One region of the Kitasatospora sp. NPDC049258 genome, then DNA from elsewhere that is predicted to be linked to it. Evidence: predicted binding sites of a transcription regulator. Region 1 holds the regulator's gene; each other region holds the start of a gene.
The links. Region 1 encodes HrcA, which represses chaperone genes, less so after heat shock. Its sites were predicted from a motif close to TTNGCACTCNGNNNNNCNGAGTGCNAA; they were not measured.
Positions count from the first base shown of each region.

Region 2: groL (chaperonin GroEL) is a predicted target of HrcA. The motif match lies at 1,786-1,812, and genes of this name have one in related genera.
Region 3: groES (co-chaperone GroES) is a predicted target of HrcA. The motif match lies at 4,541-4,567, and genes of this name have one in related genera.

Region 1 covers NZ_JBFAQT010000019.1:125,861-132,841, reverse strand. The annotation lists gene AB0K43_RS18610 (PDZ domain-containing protein) at 1-422, opposite strand, end outside; gene AB0K43_RS18605 (16S rRNA (uracil(1498)-N(3))-methyltransferase) at 529-1,278, opposite strand; gene dnaJ (molecular chaperone DnaJ) at 1,412-2,554, opposite strand; gene hrcA (heat-inducible transcriptional repressor HrcA) at 2,627-3,706, opposite strand; gene htpX (zinc metalloprotease HtpX) at 3,938-4,858, shown strand; gene AB0K43_RS18585 (hypothetical protein) at 4,929-5,513, shown strand; gene AB0K43_RS18580 (DUF3097 domain-containing protein) at 5,605-6,453, shown strand; gene AB0K43_RS18575 (hypothetical protein) at 6,570-6,981, shown strand, end outside.
Region 2 covers NZ_JBFAQT010000014.1:5,394-12,374, forward strand. The annotation lists gene thrC (threonine synthase) at 1-516, shown strand, start outside; gene AB0K43_RS14360 (MoaD/ThiS family protein) at 571-849, shown strand; gene AB0K43_RS14365 (cold-shock protein) at 1,421-1,627, shown strand; gene groL (chaperonin GroEL) at 1,935-3,557, shown strand; gene AB0K43_RS14375 (hypothetical protein) at 3,681-4,034, shown strand; gene AB0K43_RS14380 (hypothetical protein) at 4,038-4,667, opposite strand; gene AB0K43_RS14385 (PadR family transcriptional regulator) at 4,769-5,116, shown strand; gene AB0K43_RS14390 (hypothetical protein) at 5,113-6,042, shown strand; gene AB0K43_RS14395 (copper homeostasis protein CutC) at 6,128-6,814, shown strand; gene AB0K43_RS14400 (ATP-binding domain-containing protein) at 6,896-6,981, opposite strand, start outside.
Region 3 covers NZ_JBFAQT010000003.1:196,597-203,577, reverse strand. The annotation lists gene AB0K43_RS04305 (response regulator transcription factor) at 1-246, opposite strand, end outside; gene AB0K43_RS04300 (WhiB family transcriptional regulator) at 774-1,100, shown strand; gene AB0K43_RS04295 (LysR family transcriptional regulator) at 1,195-2,190, opposite strand; gene groL (chaperonin GroEL) at 2,358-3,992, opposite strand; gene groES (co-chaperone GroES) at 4,092-4,397, opposite strand; gene AB0K43_RS04280 (hypothetical protein) at 4,646-5,071, shown strand; gene AB0K43_RS04275 (class I SAM-dependent methyltransferase) at 5,149-6,321, shown strand; gene AB0K43_RS04270 (polysaccharide deacetylase family protein) at 6,303-6,981, opposite strand, start outside.

The sequences.
Region 1 (6,981 bases):
ACCGGGCCGTACGGCAGCCGGGTCGGCTCGCCGCCGTCCAGCGGCAGGGCGAACGCCCAGGAGCGCCGGATGGTGGCCTGCCCCGCGGTGGTGGTCGCGACCGGCCGGCCGTCCGGCGTCCAGCCGCGCAGCGCCGTGAACGGGCTGCCCCAGTGGGTGAGCCGGCGCGCCGGACCGCCGTCGACGGGCGCGACGTGGATCTCCGGAGCGCCGTCCCGGGTGGAGGTCCAGGCGACCTGCCGGCCGTCGGGCGAGAACCGGGGCCGACTGACCGGGGTCTGATCGGCGGTCAGCCGCCAGGCCCGGCCGCCGTCGACCGGGGCCAGCCAGATGTCGTCCTCGGCGACGAAGGTGACGAGGTCGCCGTGCAGATGCGGGTGGCGCAGGTAGGCGCCCGTGGAGGTGCTCTCTGGTTCGGTCACGGCAGCCACCCTAGGCACGCCCCGACGGGGCGGCCAAGGGTTTCTTCGAGGGCGAAACGCCCGCGCCGCGGGCCGGGCCGCGCTAGGGCTAGGGCTAGGGCTAGGGCTAGGACCAACGGCCGGTGCGGCCGAGCAGCAGGGCGCCGGCGGCCACCCCCGCCGTGGAGGTGCGCAGCACCGAGCCGCCGAGGCGGTGGGGGCGGGCGCCGGCCTCGGCGAAGGCGGCGAGCTCCTCGGGGGCCACCCCGCCCTCCGGGCCGACCACGAGCACGATGTCCCCGGTGGCGGGCAGCTCGGCGGCGGCCAGCGGCTCGGCGCCCTCCTCGTGCAGCACCGCGGCGAGCGCGGCCTGCCCGAGCAGCGGGGCGAGCTGGCGGGTCGTCATCAGGTCCCGGACCTCGGGGAAGCGCAGCCGGCGGGACTGCTTGCCCGCCTCCCGGGCGGTGGCGCGCCACTTGGCCAGCGCCTTGGCGCCGCGCTCGCCCTTCCACTGGGTGATGCAGCGGGAGGCCGCCCAGGGGATCACCACGTCGACCCCGACCTCGGTCATGGTCTCCACCGCGAGCTCGCCCCGGTCGCCCTTGGGGAGCGCCTGCACCACCACGATCCGGGGGCTCGGCTCGGGCTCGCGGCGCACCTCGGTCACCGTGACGTCCAAGCCGTCCTTGCCCTGCACGGCGGACACCGTGCCGTCCGCCCCGAGGCCCAGCCCGTCCGCGAGCGTGACCGACTCGCCCACCGCCAGCCGCTTGACCGCGGCCGCGTGCCGGCCCTCGGGGCCGTCCAGCCGCACCACCGCTCCGGGGGCGACTGCGGCCAGCCTCGCGGCCTCGACGACGAACACGGGCGCGGTCATGGGACGAACCTCCGGTGGATCCACGGCGCCCGGGGCCCGGGGCGTGAGAGGGGCGGGACGCGTCGGTGGGTGGCACCGTCGGTTCGGACGGTGCCACCCACCCATCGAGCTCGGTACGGCGGCGGGCCAGGCCTCAGCGCCCGTTGAACGCGTCCTTCAGGCGGGAGAACAGCCCCTGCTGCCCCGGCGCGAAGTGGCCGGCCGGCCGCTCCTCGCCGCGCAGGACGGCGAGCCGCCGCAGCAGGTCCTCCTGCTCGGGGTCGAGCTTGGTGGGCGTCTGCACCTCGACATGCACTATCAGGTCGCCCCGGCCGCCCCCGCGCAGGTGCGTGATGCCGCGCCCGTGCAGCGGGATGGACTGGCCGGACTGGGTGCCGGGCCGGATGTCGACCTCCTCCAGCCCGTCCAGGGTCTGCAGCGGCACCTGGGTGCCGAGCGAGGCCGCCGTCATCGGGATGGTGACCGTGCAGTGCAGGTCGTCGCCGCGGCGCTGGAAGGTGGGGTGGGTGGACTCGGCGATCTCGACGTACAGGTCGCCGGCCGGGCCGCCGCCGGGGCCGACCTCGCCCTCGCCGGCCAGCTGGATCCGGGTGCCGTTGTCGACACCGGCCGGGATCTTGACGGTGAGGGTCCGGCGGGCGCGCACCCGGCCGTCGCCGGCGCACTCGGGGCACGGGGTCGGCACCACGGTGCCGAAGCCCTGGCACTGCGGGCAGGGCCGGGAGGTCATGACCTGGCCCAGGAAGGACCGGGTGACCTGGGAGACCTCGCCCTTGCCGCGGCACATGTCACAGGTCTGCGCGGAGGTGCCGGGGGCCGCGCCCTCGCCGCTGCAGGTGGTGCAGGTGACGGCGGTGTCGACCTGGAGTTCCTTGGTGGTGCCGAAAGCGGCCTCCTCCAGGGTGATCTCCAGGCGGATCATGGCGTCCTGGCCGCGCCGGGTGCGCGAGCGCGGTCCGCGCTGGCCGCCGGCGGCGCCGAAGAAGGCGTCCATGATGTCGGAGAAGCCGAACCCGGCCGCGCCGAAGCCGCCCGCGCCGCCGCCTCCGCCGCCGTTCGGCGACAGCGGGTCGCCACCGAGGTCGTAGACCTGCCGCTTAGCGGGGTCGGAGAGCACCTCGTAGGCGGCGTTGATCTCCTTGAACCGCTCCTGCGTCTTCGGGTCCGGGTTGACGTCCGGGTGCAGTTCGCGCGCGAGACGTCGGAACGCCTTCTTGATCTCGTCCTGACCCGCGTCACGTCGGACGCCGAGTACCGCGTAGTAGTCCGTGGCCACCAAATGCTCCGGTTTGTTCCGCCTCTAGAAGTGCTTGCGACTGCTGCGCGCCGGCCTGCGGCGCGTCGTGTCCTACGACTCGGCCAGGATCTGGCCGACGTACCGTGCCACCGCTCGCACCGCCCCCATTGTGCCCGGGTAATCCATCCGGGTCGGACCGATCACCCCGAGCTTTGCCACGCTCTGGTCGCCCGAACCGTAACCGACCGAGACCACCGAGGTGGAATTGAGCCCCTCGTAGGCGTTCTCGTGGCCGATCCGGACCGTCATCGCGGCGTCCGCGGTCTCACCCAGCAGGCGCAGCAGCACCACCTGCTCCTCCAGTGCCTCCAGCACCGGCTGGATGGTCAGCGGGAAGTCATGTCCGAAGCGGGTCAGGTTGGCGGTGCCCGCCAGCATGATCCGCTCCTCGTTCTGCTCGGCCAGCGTCTCGAACAGGGTGGCCAGCACCGTGCTGACGGTCGCCCGCTCGGCCGGCTCGAACGCGGCCGGGAGGTCCTCCAGCGCCACCGGCACCTCGGGCAGCGGCCGGCCGCCGGCCCGGGCGTTCAGCTTGGCCCGCAGGTCCGCCAGGACGGTGTCGCCGACCGCGCCCGGGCAGTCCACGAGCCGCTGCTCGACCCGGCCGGTGTTGGTGATCAGGACCAGCATCACCTTGGCCGGGGTCAGCTGGACCAGCTCGATGTGCCGGACGGTGGACCTGGTCAGCGAGGGGTACTGGACCACGGCGACCTGCCGGGTGAGCTGCGCCAGCAGCCGCACCGTACGGGCCACCACGTCGTCCAGGTCGACCGCGCCCTCCAGGAAGTGCCGGATCGCCCGGCGCTCGGGGCTGCTCATCGGCTTGACCTCGGCCAGCCGGTCGACGAACAGCCGGTACCCCTTGTCGGTGGGGATCCGGCCCGCGCTGGTGTGGGGCTGCTGGATGAAGCCCTCCTCCTCCAGCGCCGCCATGTCGTTGCGCACGGTGGCCGGCGAGACGCCCAGGCTGTGCCGCTCGACCAGGGCCTTGGAGCCGACCGGCTCCTCGGTGCCCACGTAGTCCTGGACGATCGCCCGCAGCACCGCCAGCCTGCGGTCGTCCAGCGGACGGCCGACGGGGCGGGTCTCCACCGCGCGGGCCGGTTCGACGGAACGGGGCTCGTCGACCATGGGCACGCACCTCCGTCTTCGTCCGTTGAGCTGTTGAGTGTCCGATATCTGGCACTCCGGCAGGCAGAGTGCCAGGACCTTACCAGCCAGTGTAAGGCCCTGCTCCGACGGCAGGAACGGGCCGCCCCGGTGATCCTTCCCGCATCGCCGGGGCGGCGCAGGCGATGTGTGGTGCTCGGGGCCGCCCCGAGTGGCAGCATCGGAGGCGAGCGCGAGAGCGAGGGAGTGGCGATGTCGACTTCAGGGCAGCACTCCCGGTTCGCCCCCGATCGGGGGCTGACCGGTCGGATGGTCACCACGATGTTCCTCATCGGCCTGGTCTACGTGGGCTTCACCGGGCTGCTGATCGTCCTGCTGCGCGGGGCCTGGCCGCTGATCGTCCTGATCTCCGGCGGGCTGTTCGTGGCCCAGTTCTGGTTCAGCGACAAGATCACCGAGCGGGCGATGGGCGCCCACGAGGTCACCGCCGAGCAGTACCCGCAGCTGCACGGCACCATCGACCGGCTCTGCGCGCTGGCCGACATGCCCAAACCCCGGGTGGCGGTGGCCGTCAACGACATGCCGAACGCCTTCGCCACCGGCCGCAAACCGGAGAAGTCCGTGGTGTGCGTCACCACCGGGCTGCTGCGCCGGCTGGATCCGGAGGAGCTGGAGGGCGTGCTCGCCCACGAGCTCTCGCACGTCGCGCACCGGGACGTGGCGGTGATGACCATCGCCGGCTTCCTCGGCGTGCTGGCCGGTGCGATGACCAGGATCGCCCTCTACGGCGGAATGATGGGCGGCAACCGCAACAGCAACGACAGCAACGCGGCCATCGCCATGATCATCATCCCGCTGGCCAGCATGGTGGTCTACGCGCTCAGCTTCCTGCTCACCCGGCTGCTCTCCCGCTACCGGGAGCTGGCCGCCGACCGGGCGGCCGCCCAGCTGACCGGCCGGCCGAGCGCGCTGGCCTCGGCGCTCACCAAGGTGACCGGGCAGATCGCCGCCATCCCCAGCAAGGACCTGCGCCAGGCGCAGCCGTACAACGCCTTCTACTTCGCCCCCGCGCTGAGCGCCCGGGACGCCGCCACCCAGCTGTTCTCCACCCACCCTTCGCTGGAGCAGCGGCTGGCCCAGCTGGCGAAGATCTCCGGCGAGCTCGGCCACTGAGACGCCGGCCCGCCGCGTATCGACCCACCGCCGTATCGACCGGCCGCCGTATCGACCCGAGGAGCTCGACGTGGGATTCCTGGACGCCCTGCTCGGCCGTAGCAAGCCGGTCAAGCCGGATCTCGACCAGCTGTTCGGCGTGCCCTCGGCGGCCCTGACCCTGGAGGCGGCCGCCGGGTTCCGGCCGACCGGCCTCGGTTCGGTCTGCTTCGCGGCGGTCGAGGGCGGCGCCTTCGCCGAGGTGGAGCGGCAGGTCCGGGCGCTGCTGGACGCCGACACCCCGAGCGGCGGCGTGCCGGTGGAGGCCTCGCAGGACGCCTACGGGTACTCCTGGCTGCTCGCCCGGCACTCGCCCGAGCAGCTCCCGGAGCTGGTGAACGACCTGCACGCGGTCAACAGCGAGCTGGAGGGCAACGGCTTCGGCCCGCAGTTGCTCTGCTCCCTGGTCGGCTTCCGAAACGAGGCCGGGCAGCCGCTGGCCCTGGTGTACCTGTACAAGCGCGGCGCCTTCTACCCGTTCGCCCCGATGCCGAGCGGCGGCGAGAAGCGCAACAGCCCGCTGGAGCTGCAGGTGCGGGCGATGCTCGGCAACGACCTGCGGCTGGAGCAGGACCTCAGCCGTTGGTTCCCGGTCTGGGGCGCGCCCGGGCTGTGAGCAACGCCCCGGCCGCGAGCACCCGGGCCGCGAGCACCCCGACCGGCCGGCCCGGAGGCTGACGGTCGGTCGGATTTCGTATAGTCCGGGCATGCGCAGCAGGCAGTACGGACCGGATCTGACCCCGCCGTGGAAGCGGCAGCAGCCCGCCCCCGAGGTGGCGGCCGAGCGCGACCTGGTGGTCGAGGAGGCCGGCACCGGCTTCTGCGGCGCGGTGGTGCGCTGCGAGAAGACCGCCGAGGGCGTGACGGTGACCCTGGAGGACCGCTTCGGCAAGCGGCGGGTGTTCCCGCTGACCCCGCGTGGCTTCCTGCTGGAGGGCCGGGTGGTGACGCTGGTACGGCCGAGCGGGCCGGCCCCCGCACGCGGGCCCGGGGTGACGGCCTCCGGCTCGGTCGCGGTGCCCGGCGCCCGGGCCCGGGTGGCCCGCGGGTCGCGGATCTACGTGGAGGGGCGGCACGACGCGGAGCTGGTCGAGCGGGTCTGGGGCGACGACCTGCGGATCGAGGGCGTGGTGGTGGAGTACCTGGAGGGGATCGACGACCTGCCGGCGATCGTCGCGGAGTTCGGGCCGGGCCCGGGCCGGCGCCTCGGCGTGCTGGTCGACCACCTGCTGCCGGGCACCAAGGAGCACCGGATCGCCGGCCGGGTGACCGGTGACTCGGTGCTGGTGGTGGGCCACCCGTACATCGACGTCTGGCAGGCCGTGAAACCGTCCAGCGTGGGCATCCCCGGCTGGCCCGAGGTGCCGCGCGGGGAGAGCTGGAAGGAGGGCGTCTGCCGCCGGCTCGGCTGGCCGGTGGACACCCCCGCGGCCTGGAAGCGGATCCTGGCCTCGGTGAACTCCTACCGCGACCTCGACCCGGCACTGCTCGGCCGGGTCGAGGAGCTGATCGACTTCGTGACGGCGGATCAGTCGACCGACCGCCCTTTGGCATGATTTCGACAAGCTGATAACCCGTCAGTAACATCACGCAGGCGGCCCCGCTTCCGGGGTCGCCTGCTTCCGGTGTTTCCGCGCGGCCCCGCTCTGCGCCGCGCGTCGAAGGGGATCCGTTGACCAACTCCATCCGTACGTTCCGGCTGCCCGCCCTTGCGCTGGCCGTCCTGCTCGGCGCCGCCGCCTGCGCCGGCCCGGCCGCGCGGCCGTCGGCGGACGCCGCGGCCGCCGCCACGCCCACCGCCCCGGCGCCGGCCGGGGCCACCCAGCAGGCCGCCGGCCAGGCCCTGGTGGTCACCGCCGCCCAGCCCGGTCCGCAGCGGACCGCCGTGGTGACCCCGAGCCCCTCGGGGCCCGCCGCGGCGCCGGCCGCCCGCAGTGTCCGGCTGGCCGCCTACGACCCGGCCACCGGCTCGGCCGTGCTGGCCGCCGACCCGGGGCCGGCCTCCCCCACCGCCACCGCGCCCACCGCGAGCAAGGGCGGGACGCCGACCCCGACCGCCCCGGCCACCGCGAGCCCGGCGCCCG
Region 2 (6,981 bases), on a different contig from region 1:
GCCTCGGGCTCGCAGCTCACGAAGATCGACAAGGGGCTGCAGGAGCTGATCAAGCTCGGCCTGGTGGAGGACCGCCCGTACCGGATCTTCGGTGCCCAGGCGGCCGGTTGCTCGCCGGTGTCGGCCGCGTACAAGGCCGGCCACGACGTGATCCGCCCGGTGAAGCCCGACACCATCGCCAAGTCGCTGGCGATCGGCAACCCGGCCGACGGCCCGTACGTGCTGGACATCGCCCGGCGGACCGGCGGCGCGGTCGAGGACGTCACCGACGCCGAGGTGGTCGACGCGATCAGGCTGCTGGCCCGCACCGAGGGCATCTTCGCGGAGACCGCGGGCGGCGTGACCGTCGGCGTGCTCAAGAAGCTGGTCGAGACCGGACAGCTGGACCCGGCGAAGGAGACCGTGGCGATCAACACCGGCGACGGCCTGAAGACCCTGGACGCCGTCTCCGACGCCGGGCTGACCGCCACCATCCGGCCGACCCTGGAGTCCTTCCGGGCCGCCGGCCTGGCCTGAGCCGAAGCCCCGCCCCCGACCCCCTCACCACCCCGCAGCAAGGAGTAGACGTCCATGAGCGCCACCGTCCGCATCCCCACCATCCTGCGCACCTACACCGGCGGCTCGGCCGAGGTGGCCGCCGAGGGCACCACCCTGGCCGAGGTGATCAAGGATCTGGAGCAGAACCACCCGGGCATCTCGGCCCGGATCCTGGACGACGCCGGGCAGCTGCGCCGCTTCGTCAACGTCTACGTCGACGACGACGACGTGCGTTTCGCCGAGGGCCTGCAGACCGGGATCAAGGACGGCGCGGCCGTCTCGATCATCCCGGCGGTGGCCGGCGGCTGCTGACCTCGGCCGACGCTCGTAGCAGCCTTGAGTCGCCGTCAGGACCGGAATGCCGAAATTCCGTTCCCGACGGCGGCTCTCGGCGTTCCGGTCGGACATTTGCCCACGTGGCTGGGTATAGAGTGCGTGTCGCAGGGGTATTCGAGGCCGATTCGAGGTGGCCCGCCCCGCACACCGGTCGGGTACGCAGCGGCTGTCCGCTCGCTGAGACCGGCGATCCGGGGCACGGAGCCGAACTGTCAGGCCGCCGTCAGAATTATTCCGGCGATATGTGACGTTGGTCCGCGATGTCCGGCGTCAATTGCTCACAAGTGCCGCTTTCATCCCGTCATATCCCCCGGGGCTCATAGCAATTGCCCAAAAGTTGGGCCTGTTGCAGAGGGCGCATGTCCGGATACATTCAGCCGCGGTCGACGCATTCACCCGCGTTCCGGTGGCCCTTTCGGGCCCCGGTGCGGTGGCTGCGGCGTGCACGGCTGCGCCCAGGGGGGGTTCCCCGGGCCGGCCTTCCAGACCTCTGGACCCGCACCCTGCGGGTCCGTGAAGGGCCAGCACAGCACAAGGGGAGTTCGGAATGGCTCAGGGCACCGTCAAGTGGTTCAACGCCGAGAAGGGCTACGGCTTCATCGCGGTCGACGGTGGTGCGGACGTGTTCGTCCACTACAGCGCGATCCAGATGGACGGCTACCGCACCCTCGAAGAGGGCCAGCGGGTCGAGTTCGAGATCTCCCAGGGGCAGAAGGGTCCGCAGGCGGACATGGTCCGCGCGCTGGTTGCGTGACCTCTTCGACCTGCGGAGCCTCGGTTCGGTCAACGAGCTGGCGGCCACAGATCATCGGCAGCAGGCCCGTACGGGAACCCCGTGCGGGCCTGCCGCCATGTTCGGGACACCCCGCGATCGGGCTTGCACTCGCCACCCGAGAGTGCTAATCATTGGCGTTAGCACTCTCGGTACGAGAGTGACAAACGGATCGGGTCGGTGAGGCCTCCCGGGAGCGGTTGGGGACAGGACCCCCGCTCGCAGGGCCGTCCGTCGCGGGCACCCTTCGGTCCGATGCAGTCGATCGCGTCCCGGAGGACCACTTCACATGGCAAAGATCATCGCGTTTGACGAGGAAGCTCGCCGCGGCCTTGAGCGCGGGATGAACCAGCTTGCCGACGCCGTCAAGGTGACGCTTGGCCCCAAGGGCCGCAACGTCGTCCTTGAGAAGAAGTGGGGCGCCCCCACGATCACCAACGACGGTGTCTCCATCGCCAAGGAGATCGAGCTCGAGGACCCCTACGAGAAGATCGGCGCGGAGCTCGTCAAGGAGGTCGCCAAGAAGACCGACGACGTCGCGGGTGACGGCACCACCACCGCCACCGTGCTCGCCCAGGCCCTGGTCAAGGAAGGCCTGCGCAACGTCGCCGCCGGCGCCAACCCGATGGCCCTGAAGCGCGGCATCGAGAAGGCCGTCGCGGCCGTCTCCGACCAGCTGCTCGCCCAGGCCAAGGACGTGGAGACCAAGGAGCAGATCGCCTCCACCGCCTCCATCTCCGCCGCCGACACCCAGATCGGCGAGCTCATCGCCGAGGCGATGGACAAGGTCGGCAAGGAAGGCGTCATCACCGTCGAGGAGAGCAACACCTTCGGTCTGGAGCTCGAGCTCACCGAGGGCATGCGCTTCGACAAGGGCTACATCTCGGCCTACTTCGCCACCGACCTGGAGCGGATGGAGGCGTCCTTCGAGGACCCGTACATCCTGATCGCCAACTCCAAGATCTCCTCGGTCAAGGACCTGCTCCCGCTGCTGGAGAAGGTCATGCAGAGCGGCAAGCCGCTCGTCATCATCGCCGAGGACGTCGAGGGCGAGGCCCTGTCGACCCTGGTCGTGAACAAGATCCGTGGCACCTTCAAGTCGGTCGCCGTCAAGGCCCCCGGCTTCGGTGACCGCCGCAAGGCCATGCTCGGCGACATCGCCATCCTCACCGGTGGCACCGTCATCTCCGAGGAGGTCGGCCTCAAGCTGGAGAACGCCGGCGTCGACCTGCTGGGCACCGCCCGCAAGGTGGTCATCACCAAGGACGAGACCACCATCGTCGACGGTGGCGGCGACAGCGACCAGGTCGCCGGTCGGGTCAACCAGATCCGTGCCGAGATCGAGAACAGCGACTCGGACTACGACCGCGAGAAGCTCCAGGAGCGCCTCGCCAAGCTGGCCGGCGGCGTGGCCGTCATCAAGGCCGGCGCGGCCACCGAGGTGGAGCTCAAGGAGCGCAAGCACCGCATCGAGGACGCCGTCCGCAACGCGAAGGCCGCCGTCGAGGAGGGCATCGTCGCCGGTGGTGGCGTCGCGCTGCTGCAGGCCGGTGTCGCGTTCGACAAGCTGGAGCTGGAGGGCGACGAGGCCACCGGTGCCAACATCGTCCGCGTGGCGCTGGAGGCCCCGATCAAGCAGATCGCGACCAACGCCGGCCTCGAGGGTGGTGTCGTGGTGGAGAAGGTGCGCAACCTCCCCGCCGGCCACGGCCTGAACGCCGCCACCAACGAGTACGTCGACCTGATCGCCGCGGGCATCATCGACCCGGCCAAGGTCACCCGCTCCGCGCTGCAGAACGCCGCCTCCATCGCGGCGCTCTTCCTCACCACCGAGGCCGTCATCGCCGACAAGCCCGAGAAGGCCGGCGCGCCGGCCGGCGGCGGCATGCCGGGCGGTGACATGGACTTCTGATCCTCCTTCGAGGATCGGCGAGTTCTGATCGTCCCGCGAGGGCGGTCTCCCCACCGGGAGGCCGCCCTCGCGGCGTTCCACCCGGCAGGGCGGCCGGGGTGCCGGGTGCGGGACAATGGGGGGATGCCCGCTGACATCGAAGCCGCACTGCACAGCGCCCGGGCGCTGATCCTCGCCGACCTGACCGCCCGGGACGTGGCGGACGCCGCCGTGGTCTCGCTGGTGGAGGACGCCGTGACGCACCGGCGGTGGTGGCTGGAGCAGTGGCCGGACGGCACCGAGTACGTGCTCGGGCTGGTCGCCCAGGACGTCCAGGACGCGCTGCTGGAGGCGTACGGGCGCTGGCCGCTGTGCACCGCCTGCGCCGAGGACGGCGACCCGCACGCGCTGGGCGTGGAGCCCGAGCTGGGGCCCGATCCGCACTGGGTGTGCGGCAAGGAGGGCCTGGTCGTCGCGCCGGTCGGGAAGCTCGCGTGAGCCCTAGGGCTCCAGCGTCCTGAGCTCGGCGGCCAGGTTGGCCCGGGCGGCGGCGTCGAATCGGGTGCGGGCGGCCTCGGTGCGGTAGAGCGCCGGCAGGGCGAGCAGCTGGCGCAGGATCGCCGCGCGCCCCGCCCGGAAGGCGTCCTCGGGGACGAAGCCGTACTCCTCGCGGACGGCCGCCGCGTACGCCGCGTACTGGTCCGGCGAGCCACCCAGGACGGCCAGGTCGGCGTCGCAGAGCAGCTCGCCGCCCCGGTCCCCGGGTGCCGGGTCGTGGGAGACGGTCAGCCGGACCAGCCGGGCGACCTCCTCGACCAGCGGCTCGGCCAGCCCGGCCGCGCGCAGCGCGCGGACCGCCAGCACCGCGCTGCGCTCCTCGTTCTCCGAGCGGTCGGGCCGGTAGACCGCGTCGTGGAACCAGGCCGCCAGCCGCACGGCGTCGGCGCCGTCGGCCGGCCCGGCCAGCGCGTCCACCTGGTCGAGCACCGCCCGCAGGTGGTCGGTGGTGTGGTAGCGGCGCTGCGGCTCGGCCCAGCGCTTGAGCAACTCCTCGCCGTACGGCTGCGGGTCGGCGGTCGCGCCGCAGCGGCGCAGCAGGTCCATCCAGCGGTCGAGCAGGTCGGCGGTCATGGCGCCCATTGTGGCCCGGTGCGGCGACGGACCGTCAGGGTGGGCCCGGGTTCCCGGATTCGCCTGACGGTATATACCGATGACCGGTATATCTAGATGGCATGACAGAACGTTCGATGCAGGAGCCCACGCTGCTCCTGCTCACCGCTCTCGCCGATGCCCCGCGGCACGGCTACGCCCTCATCCAGGAGATCGCCGCGATCTCCGACGGCCGGGTCCGGATGCGGGCCGGCACCCTGTACGGCGCGCTCGACCGGCTGCTCGGCCAGGGGCTGATCCGGGTCGAGAGCGACGAGGTGGTCGACGGCCGGGCCCGCCGCACCTACGCGCTCAGCGACACCGGCCGGGGCGCGCTCGCCGTCGAGGCCGAGCGGCTGCGCGCCGTCGCGGCCGAGGCCGAGCGGCGCCTGACGGCCTTCCGCCCCCGAGCGAACGGAGCCTTCGCGTGAGCGAGCCGATGCTGGACGCCGTGCTGCGGCTGTACCCGAAGGCGTACCGGGCCGACCGGGGAGCGGAGCTCGCCGAGGTGTACGCCTCGCTGGCCGGCGACACCGGGCGGCTCGGCCGGGCCCGCGAACTGCTCGGCCTCGCCGGGCACGGGCTGCGGCTACGGGCCGGGCTGACCTCCGCCGGGACGCCCGGGCGGCTGCTCGCCGCCGCGCTGCCGTTCGTGCTCGGGGCCGGCTTCGGGCGGCAGGCCGCGCAGCTCTGGCGGGCCTGGTCGTACGAGTTCGTGCGGGCCGACGGCTACGGCTGGTGGGGGAGCGGGCTCCTGGCGCTGTGGGCCGTCGCCCTGGCGGCGGTGCTGTGCGGGCGCTGGGGTGCGGCCCGGTGGGCCGGTGCGGCGGCGCTGCTCGCGGGCGTCGCGGTGGCCGGCGCCCTGATCGTCGCCGATTCCCCCGCCGGGCCCGTACCGCTCCTGGCCCACGCCCTCGATCTGGTGGCGTACGGCGTGACGCCGGGGGCCTGGCTCCTGCTGGTGCTGCTGGCGCCCGCCGACCTGCTGGGCGGGCGGGTGCGGCAGGCGGCGGCGTCGGTGCTCGCGGGCGCCGTGGTGGCGGCGCTCGTGACGGTCGGGCCGAGCACGTTCGGCACGCCGCTGTTCTGGGACTCCTCCTGGTACCCGTACCGGATCGTGCTGGCGGCCCTGCCGCTGCTCGCGCTGGCCCGCGGGCGGCTGCGGGCGGCCGCGCCGGCCCTCGCGGTACTGCCGCTGGTGGTGGGCGACGCCTTCTGGCCGATCCTCATCGACGCGGGCGGCCCGTGGCGCCTGCTGGCCTTCACGGGATTCCTGGCGGTGGCGCTGCTGCTGGCCGCGGTGTTCCGGCACCGCTCACCCCTGCCCGGGCGGCAGCGCCCGCCGGCCGCGGGCTGACCGGCGGGGGCCGGGAGGGCCGCGCCCGGCGTCCGGGCGGGCAGGGGGCTCGCCCGGGCGGCAGGGGATGTGGCAAGGTACGGATATGTCTAGACCAATCTTCGAAGTCATCGCGCTGACCGCGCAGGATGCCCAGGCCGCCGAAGCCGGTGGCGCCGACCGGCTCGAACTGGTCACGGACATGGCCGCCGACGGGCTCACCCCCGCGGTGGCGGACTTCGCCGCGATCCGGGCCGCCGTGGACCTCCCGCTGCGGGTGATGCTGCGGATCCGGGACGGCTTCGCCCCCGGCGACCTGGACGGGCTGCTCGCCCGCACCGCCGCGCTGCGCGCCGAGGGGGCCGAGGAGTTCGTGCTCGGCTTCCTCGACCCCGACGGCGGCCTCGACCTGCCCGCCACCCTGGCGGTGGCCGAGGCGGTGGCCGGCTGCCGGTGGACCTTCCACCGGGCCGTCGACCACAGCGCCGACCGCGCCGCACTGCGGGCGGCCCTGGACGGTCTGCCCGGCCTGGACACCTACCTCACCGCGGGCGACCCGGCGGGGGTCGGGGCCGGCCGGCAGACCCTGGAGGGCGAGCTCGCCAAGGCCGGCGAACCCGGCTACCGGCAGCGGATCCTGGTCGGCGGCGGCATCCGCGCCGAGCACGTGCCCGGCCTGCGGGCGGCCGGGTTCGACGCGTTCCACATCGGCGGAGCGGTCCGGGCCGATGGGTGGCACACCCCGGTGGACCCCGCCAAGGTCGCCGACTGGCGGACCCTGATCGACGGCTGAGCCCCGCCCGCCGTACCGCCCCGCCCGCCGTACCGCCTCGCCCGCCGTGCCGCCCCGCCGGACCGGCCCGGGCCGCCGGCCTCAGCCGCGCAGCTGCTCCGGGAGCGGCTCGGTGTGCAGCACGGTGAGCCCGGAGACCGCCCGGGTCAGCGCCACGTACAGCCGGC
Region 3 (6,981 bases), on a different contig from region 1:
GGTGAGCATGATGATGCGCGCGCCCGGGTCGGCGGACAGCAGCCGCCGGACCGTCTCCACCCCGCCGAGGCCGGGCATCCGGACGTCCATCAGGACGAGGTCGGAACGGTCGGCCACCCAGCGGCGGAGGACCTCCTCACCGTTCGTCGCAGTGGTCACCCGGTCGACACCGGGCACGGTCGCGACCGCCCGGCGAAGCGCCTCCCGGGCGAGCGGGGAATCGTCGCAGACGAGTACGGATGTCATGACCGTCCTCCGCAGCAGATCCGCGTCACGTTGAGCCTCCTGGCTGGTACGAACACTCTCCGACACGGCCGATTGGCGACGGACCTCGTACGGATCGCCGGGTGTCCCCGCGATCGTTCCCGACGTCCAGCGCCCGCTAACCGCCTCCGCACATCCAACGACCGTCACTCGAATGAGTTACGGCCTTCAGGGCCATCTCCACCACTGTACGTGGCCGGACCGTTACCGATCAGCCACCTCGCGGTGCACACGCCGCACTTTTGTGCTGATCACGCGCGGTGCACGCGCCACGCGCGCCACGGAGCGAAGGACGGCGCACCCGGGGCCACCCGGTTGTCAGATCGCGACCACTCAAACGTCCTGCCCCTTTTGCCCGTATTTATAGCTTATGGAGGGTCATTGACTGTTGTGCCGGACTGTGGATGACTTGTTCCAGTAGGTGCCGTAAGTCATATTTCCAGGTGTCCGTACCGGTCCATCGCCGCCTCGCCGAACCGACGGGTCCGAGTCCTTGAAGGGAATGAGCCATGGCAGATTTCTCCCGCCTCCCCGGCCCCAACGCAGACCTCTGGGACTGGCAGCTCTCCGCCGCCTGCCGCGGTGTCGACAGCTCGCTCTTCTTCCACCCCGAGGGCGAGCGCGGGGCGGCCCGCAGCTCGCGCGAGGCCAGCGCCAAGGAGGTCTGCATGCGCTGCCCGGTACGGGCGCAGTGCGCGGCGCACGCCCTGGCCGTCCGAGAGCCGTACGGGGTCTGGGGCGGGCTGACCGAGGACGAGCGCGAGGAGCTGCTCGGCCGGGCCCGCCACCGGCTGGCCGAGGTGCAGCTGACCAGACCGGCCGGCCTGCGGCACTGACCGCGCGTCCCGAGAATTGCAGAAACGTTTCTTCCGAACGGCTCGACAGCTCGGAGCCGTGAATCCGCTGGAGCCCTGACCGGGCCGCCGGTGCTCAGCGCACGGCGGCCGCGTCCGTGAGCCGGTCCAGCATCAGCGCGACCGCCGGCACCTCGGCCAGGTCCGGCAGGGTCAGCGCGACGACCTGCCGTACCGCGGGCCCGCCCGAGGCCGCCCGCACCGGGACGGCCGCCACGCCGGGGTGCCGCACCGAGTCCAGGGCGAGCCTGGGCAGCACCGCGACACCGAGACCCGCAGCGACCAGGCCCACCACCGCGGGGTAGTCGTCGGTGGCGAAGTCGATCCGCGGCGAGAAGCCCGCCGCCTCGCAGAGTTCCACCAGGTGGCCGCGGCACTGCGGGCAGCCCGCGATCCACTGCTCGTCCGAGAGCTCCACCAGGTCCACCGGGCGCCGGGCCCCCGCCAGCGGGTGGGCGATCGGCAGCAGCCCTACCAGCGGGTCGTCCAGCAGCGGGCGGACCACCAGGTCCGACCAGTCCGTCGCGGCCGCCGAGGCGGCGGCCTCCAGGGTCGCCTCGGCCCGGGCCTCGCGCGCGGTGGCGTGCGGGGACGCCTGCGGCACCCCGCCCTGCGAGTCCGGGTAGCGGAAGGCCAGCGCCACCTCGCACTCGCCGCCGCGCAGCATCGCCAGCGACTCCGGCGGCTCGGCCTCCACCAGCGACACCCGGACCCCCGGATGGGCGGCGCGCAACTGGGCGACCGAGGGCGGCACCAGGGTGGAACTCGCGGTCGGGAAGGACACCAACCGCACCCGTCCGGCCCGCAGGCCGGCGATCGCGGCCAGCTCCTCCTCGGCCGCGGACAGCCCGGCGAGGATCCCGGTGGCGTGCTTGACCAGCACCCGGCCGGCCTCGCTGAGCTGCATCCCCCGGCCCGAGCGGACCACCAGCGGGGTGGCCACCGCCTTCTCCAGCGCCTTCATCTGCTGGCTCACCGCGGGCTGGGTGCAGCCCAGCTCGCGCGCGGCGGCGGAGAAGGAGCCGGTCCGGGCGACGGCGCGCAGGACGCGGAGGTGGCGGGCTTCGATCATGCCTCAGTTATAAGGCAGGCTTTGCTTCAGGTAAAGCTGCACTGATGGCAGCCGTGCGGCGTGGTCCACCGTACCGGGCCGGGTGCCACGCCCCGGACGGCCCGGAACGCCGGAGGCCCGGCCGCGCCGAAGGGGCGCGACCGGGCCTCGGGGTCTGGCGACCGGGGTCAGTGCGAGTGGCCGTGACCGCCGTGCGAGTGGCCGTGGCCGTTGCCCTCGTCCTCTTCCTTCTTCTCCACCACGAGGGTCTCGGTGGTGAGCAGCAGGGAGGCGATCGAGGCGGCGTTCTCCAGCGCCGAGCGGGTGACCTTGACCGGGTCGATGACGCCGGCCTTCACCAGGTCGCCGTACTCGCCGGTGGCGGCGTTGTAGCCGAAGCCGGCCTCCAGGTCGGCGACCTTGGAGGTGATGACGTAGCCCTCGAGGCCCGCGTTCTGGGCGATCCAGCGCAGCGGCTCGGCGAGCGCCTTGCGGACGACCGCGACACCGGTGGCCTCGTCGCCGGTCAGGCCGAGGCCGTCCTCCAGCACCTTGGCGGCGTGCACCAGGGAGGCGCCGCCACCGGCGACGATGCCCTCCTCGACGGCCGCGCGGGTCGCCGAGATGGCGTCCTCCAGGCGGTGCTTGCGCTCCTTGAGCTCCACCTCGGTGGCGGCGCCGACCTTGATGACGCAGACGCCGCCGGCCAGCTTGGCCAGGCGCTCCTGCAGCTTCTCGCGGTCCCAGTCGGAGTCGCTGGCGGCGATCTCGGCCTTGATCTGGCCGACCCGGCCGGTCACCGCGTCGTGGTCGCCGGCGCCGTCCACCAGGATGGTCTCGTCCTTGGTGACGGTGACGCGGCGGGCGGTGCCGAGCACCTCCAGGCCGACCTGGTCGAGCTTGAGGCCGACCTCCTCGGAGATGACGGTGCCGCCGGTGAGCACGGCGAGGTCGCCGAGGATCGCCTTGCGGCGGTCACCGAAGCCGGGGGCCTTCACGGCGACGGCGTTGAAGGTGCCACGGATCTTGTTGACCACCAGGGTGGACAGCGCCTCGCCGTCGACGTCCTCGGCGATGATCAGCAGCGGCTTGGAGGTGCCGCCCTGCAGGATCTTCTCCAGCAGCGGGAGCAGCTCCTGGATGGAGGAGATCTTGCCCTGGTTGATCAGGATGTACGGGTCGTCGAGGATCGCCTCCTGGCGCTCGGCGTCCGTGACGAAGTACGGCGACAGGTAGCCCTTGTCGAACTGCATGCCCTCGGTGAACTCGAGCTCGACACCGAAGGTGTTGGACTCCTCGACGGTGATCACACCGTCCTTGCCGACCTTGTCGATCGCCTCGGCGATCAGCTCGCCGACCTGGGCGTCCTGGGCCGAGAGGCCGGCGACGGCGGCGACGTCGTCCTTGCCCTCGATCTCGCGGGCGATCGAGAGCAGGTGCTCGGAGACGGCGGCGACGGCCTTGTCGATGCCCTTCTTCAGGGCGGCCGGGCCGGCGCCCGCGGCGACGTTGCGCAGACCCTCGTTGACCAGGGCCTGGGCCAGCACGGTGGCGGTGGTGGTGCCGTCACCCGCGACGTCGTTGGTCTTGGTGGCGACCTCCTTGACCAGCTGCGCGCCGAGGTTCTCGTACGGGTCGTCGAGCTCGACCTCGCGGGCGATGGTCACACCGTCGTTGGTGATGGTGGGGGCGCCGAACTTCTTGTCGATGACGACGTTGCGGCCCTTGGGGCCGATCGTCACCTTGACCGTGTCGGCCAGCTTGTTCACGCCGCGCTCCAGCGAGCGGCGGGCGTCCTCGTCGAACTGCAGGGTCTTCGCCATGATCCCGATTCCTCAGAAAGTGCCGGTGTACGTGAGCCAACAACCACGCCCCGGGCCCCTGTCACTTGCTGACACGGATCCGGGGCGGGCTGGAACGTCTTACTTCTCGATGATGGCGAGAACGTCGCGAGCCGAGAGGACCAGGTACTCCTCGCCCTGGTACTTCACCTCGGTGCCGCCGTACTTCGAGTAGAGAACGATGTCGCCGACGGCAACGTCGAGCGGAAGGCGCTGGCCGTCCTCGAAGCGGCCCGGGCCGACGGCCAGGACGACGCCCTCCTGGGGCTTCTCCTTGGCGGTGTCCGGGATAACCAGGCCGGAGGCCGTGGTGGTCTCGGCGTCGAGCGGCTGGACCACGATGCGGTCCTCGAGCGGCTTGATGGCAACCTTGCTGCTGGTGGTCACGTCCGAGCTCCCCTTCGGAGATTACGGGGTTGTCTAACAGGTAGGTGGCGATGTCCGCAGGCCTGCCGTCGCGGGGGTCAGACATGGTCCATCGCGTTAGCACTCACCCTGGGGAGAGTGCCAGGAATGACCTTAGGCGCCGGTTAGCACTCAGTCAACCAGAGTGCCAATGGCGCGGCCTGGCGTTCGAATCCGACCGAGTACCGGTACTCATGTACGAGCGGCCCGCCGCCGGGCAGACTGCGGTGATGCCCGCCTCGCAGCCGATACCACCACACCCCGGTGCCAACGGACCTGACGCCGCGTCGGACAACACCGGCCGACCTGCGCCGCGGCGCGCGCGACCGCACCCGGGGCCGGACGACGGCGTCGGCGGCCGGCCGGCACTCGGTCTGCTGGTGCTCGCGCTGGACGTCTGGCTGGCCGGCCTGGCGGCGCTCTTCCTGCTGCTCTCCAGGGCCGGCCACCCGTTCCCCTGGGTGGCGTACCCGGCCTCCGGCGAGCCGGTCGTGCACCGCTCGCACTCCGGCCGCGCCCCGCTGCTGATCGCCGCGGCCACCGCCGCCGTGCTGGCGTCGAGCGCGCTGGTGCTCGCGCTGCACCGGCGCCGGGGCGCGGCCGCCGTCCAGGCCGTCCTGCTGGCCGGGGTGCTGGCGGCGACCCTGGCGCGCTGAGCCGCCCGGGCCCGCCGGGCCGGGGCCGGACGGAGCCGGACGGGCCCCGGGCCGGCTTGATCGCCGACAATGGGGCGGTGGAGATCGAATCGTTCCGGGCCCTGCTGACCGACCAGGGCCAGGCCCTGCTGACCGAACTGCGCGAGTTCACCCAGGCGGAGGAGCTCGCGCTGGCCACCCGGCTGCGCCGGGAGTACCCGGCCGAGCTGGTCCGGGCCGCCTTCGAGCAGGCCCGGCTGCGGCAGCGGGCCCGGGCGAAGTTCGGCCCGGACGCGGATCTCATGTACTTCACCCCGGACGGCGTGGAGCAGGCCACCCGGCGCAGCGTGGCCGAGTGGCGGGCCGGGCGGTTCGCCGCGCTCGGCGTGCGGCGGCTCGCGGACCTGTGCTGCGGGATCGGCGGGGACGCGATCGCGCTGGCCCGGGCCGGGGTCGCGGTGCTGGCGGTCGACCGCTCGCCGCTGACCTGTGCGGTGGCGGAGGCGAACGCGGCCGCGCTGGGCCTGGCCGAGCTGGTCGAGGTGCGCTGCGCCGACGTGGCCGAGGTCGACGTGACGGGCTTCGACGCGGTCTTCACCGACCCGGCCCGGCGCACCGAGCGCGGCCGGGTCTTCGACCCCCAGGCGTACTCGCCGCCGCTGTCCTGGGCGATCGAGGCCGCCCGCCGCACCCCGTTCGGAGCGCTCAAGGTGGCCCCGGGCATCCCGCACGAGCTGGTTCCCGAGGGCACCGAGGCGGAGTGGGTCTCGGACCACGGCGAGGTCAAGGAGGCGGTGCTGTGGTTCGGCACCGGGGCCGCCGAGCCGCACCGGGCCACCCTGCTGCCCGGTGACCACAGCCTGGCCGGCGGCCGGCTGGCGGACCCGGAGGCGGGCCCGGTCGGGCGCTACCTGTACGAGCCGGACGGCGCCGTGATCCGGGCCCACCTGGTGGCCGAGGTGGCCGGGCTGATCGGCGGCCGGCTGATCCACCCGATGATCGCCTACCTGACCGCCGACCGGCTGGTGGAGACCCCGTACGCGCACGCCTTCGAGCTGACCGACGTGCTGCCGTACAAGCCGAAGGCGCTGAAGGCACTGGTGCGCGAGCGCGCCGTCGGCACCGTGGTGATCAAGAAGCGCGGGGTGTCGGTGGTCCCGGACGAGCTGCGCCGGCAGTTGCGGCCGGCCGGACCGAACTCGCTGACGGTGATCCTGTGCCGGACCGACGACGGCCCGCTGATGATGCTGGGTCAGCCGGTCGGCGGCTGAACGTAGTCCTCCAGCCGGGCCACCGCGAAGCCCTGCTCCTGGATCCGGGCCAGCAGCTCGCCGAACATCGCGGTCATGGTCTCGCCCTTGAGGTCCTTGGGGCCGCGGAAGTGCGCCAGGATGATGTCGCCGGGCCGGAGCTTCTTGTCGGTGGCCTGGTACTGCATGTCGTGGATCTGCATCGACTCCCGCCAGAGCACGATCCCGCGCGGCCCGCACTGCTGGACGGCGGTGTTGAGCGCGGCGGAGTTGGCGCCGTCGCCGTACGGCGGGCGGAACAACAGCGGGGCGGTGCCGTACTGCTGGGTGAGCGCGGACTGCGCGTCGCAGACCTCGCTGTGCAGCTTGTCGGGGGCCAGCTTGCTCATCACCGGGTGGTCCACGGTGTGGTTGTGGATGTGGTTGCCCAGCGCCTGCAGCGGCTTGAAGTAGCCGTAGTCGTCCTTGACGATGTCGCGGGTCAGGAACATCGAGACCGGGACCTTCAGGTCGGTCAGCATCTCGACGAACTTCGGGTCCTTCTCGGCCCCGTCGTCGAGGGTGACGAAGACGACCTTGTCGTGCGTCGGCACCTCGCTGAAGACCGGCACCGGGCCGGTCCTGGTCAGCTTGATCGGCTTGTCGGCGGGCGCGGCCGGGGCCTGCGGCAGGGCGGTCAGC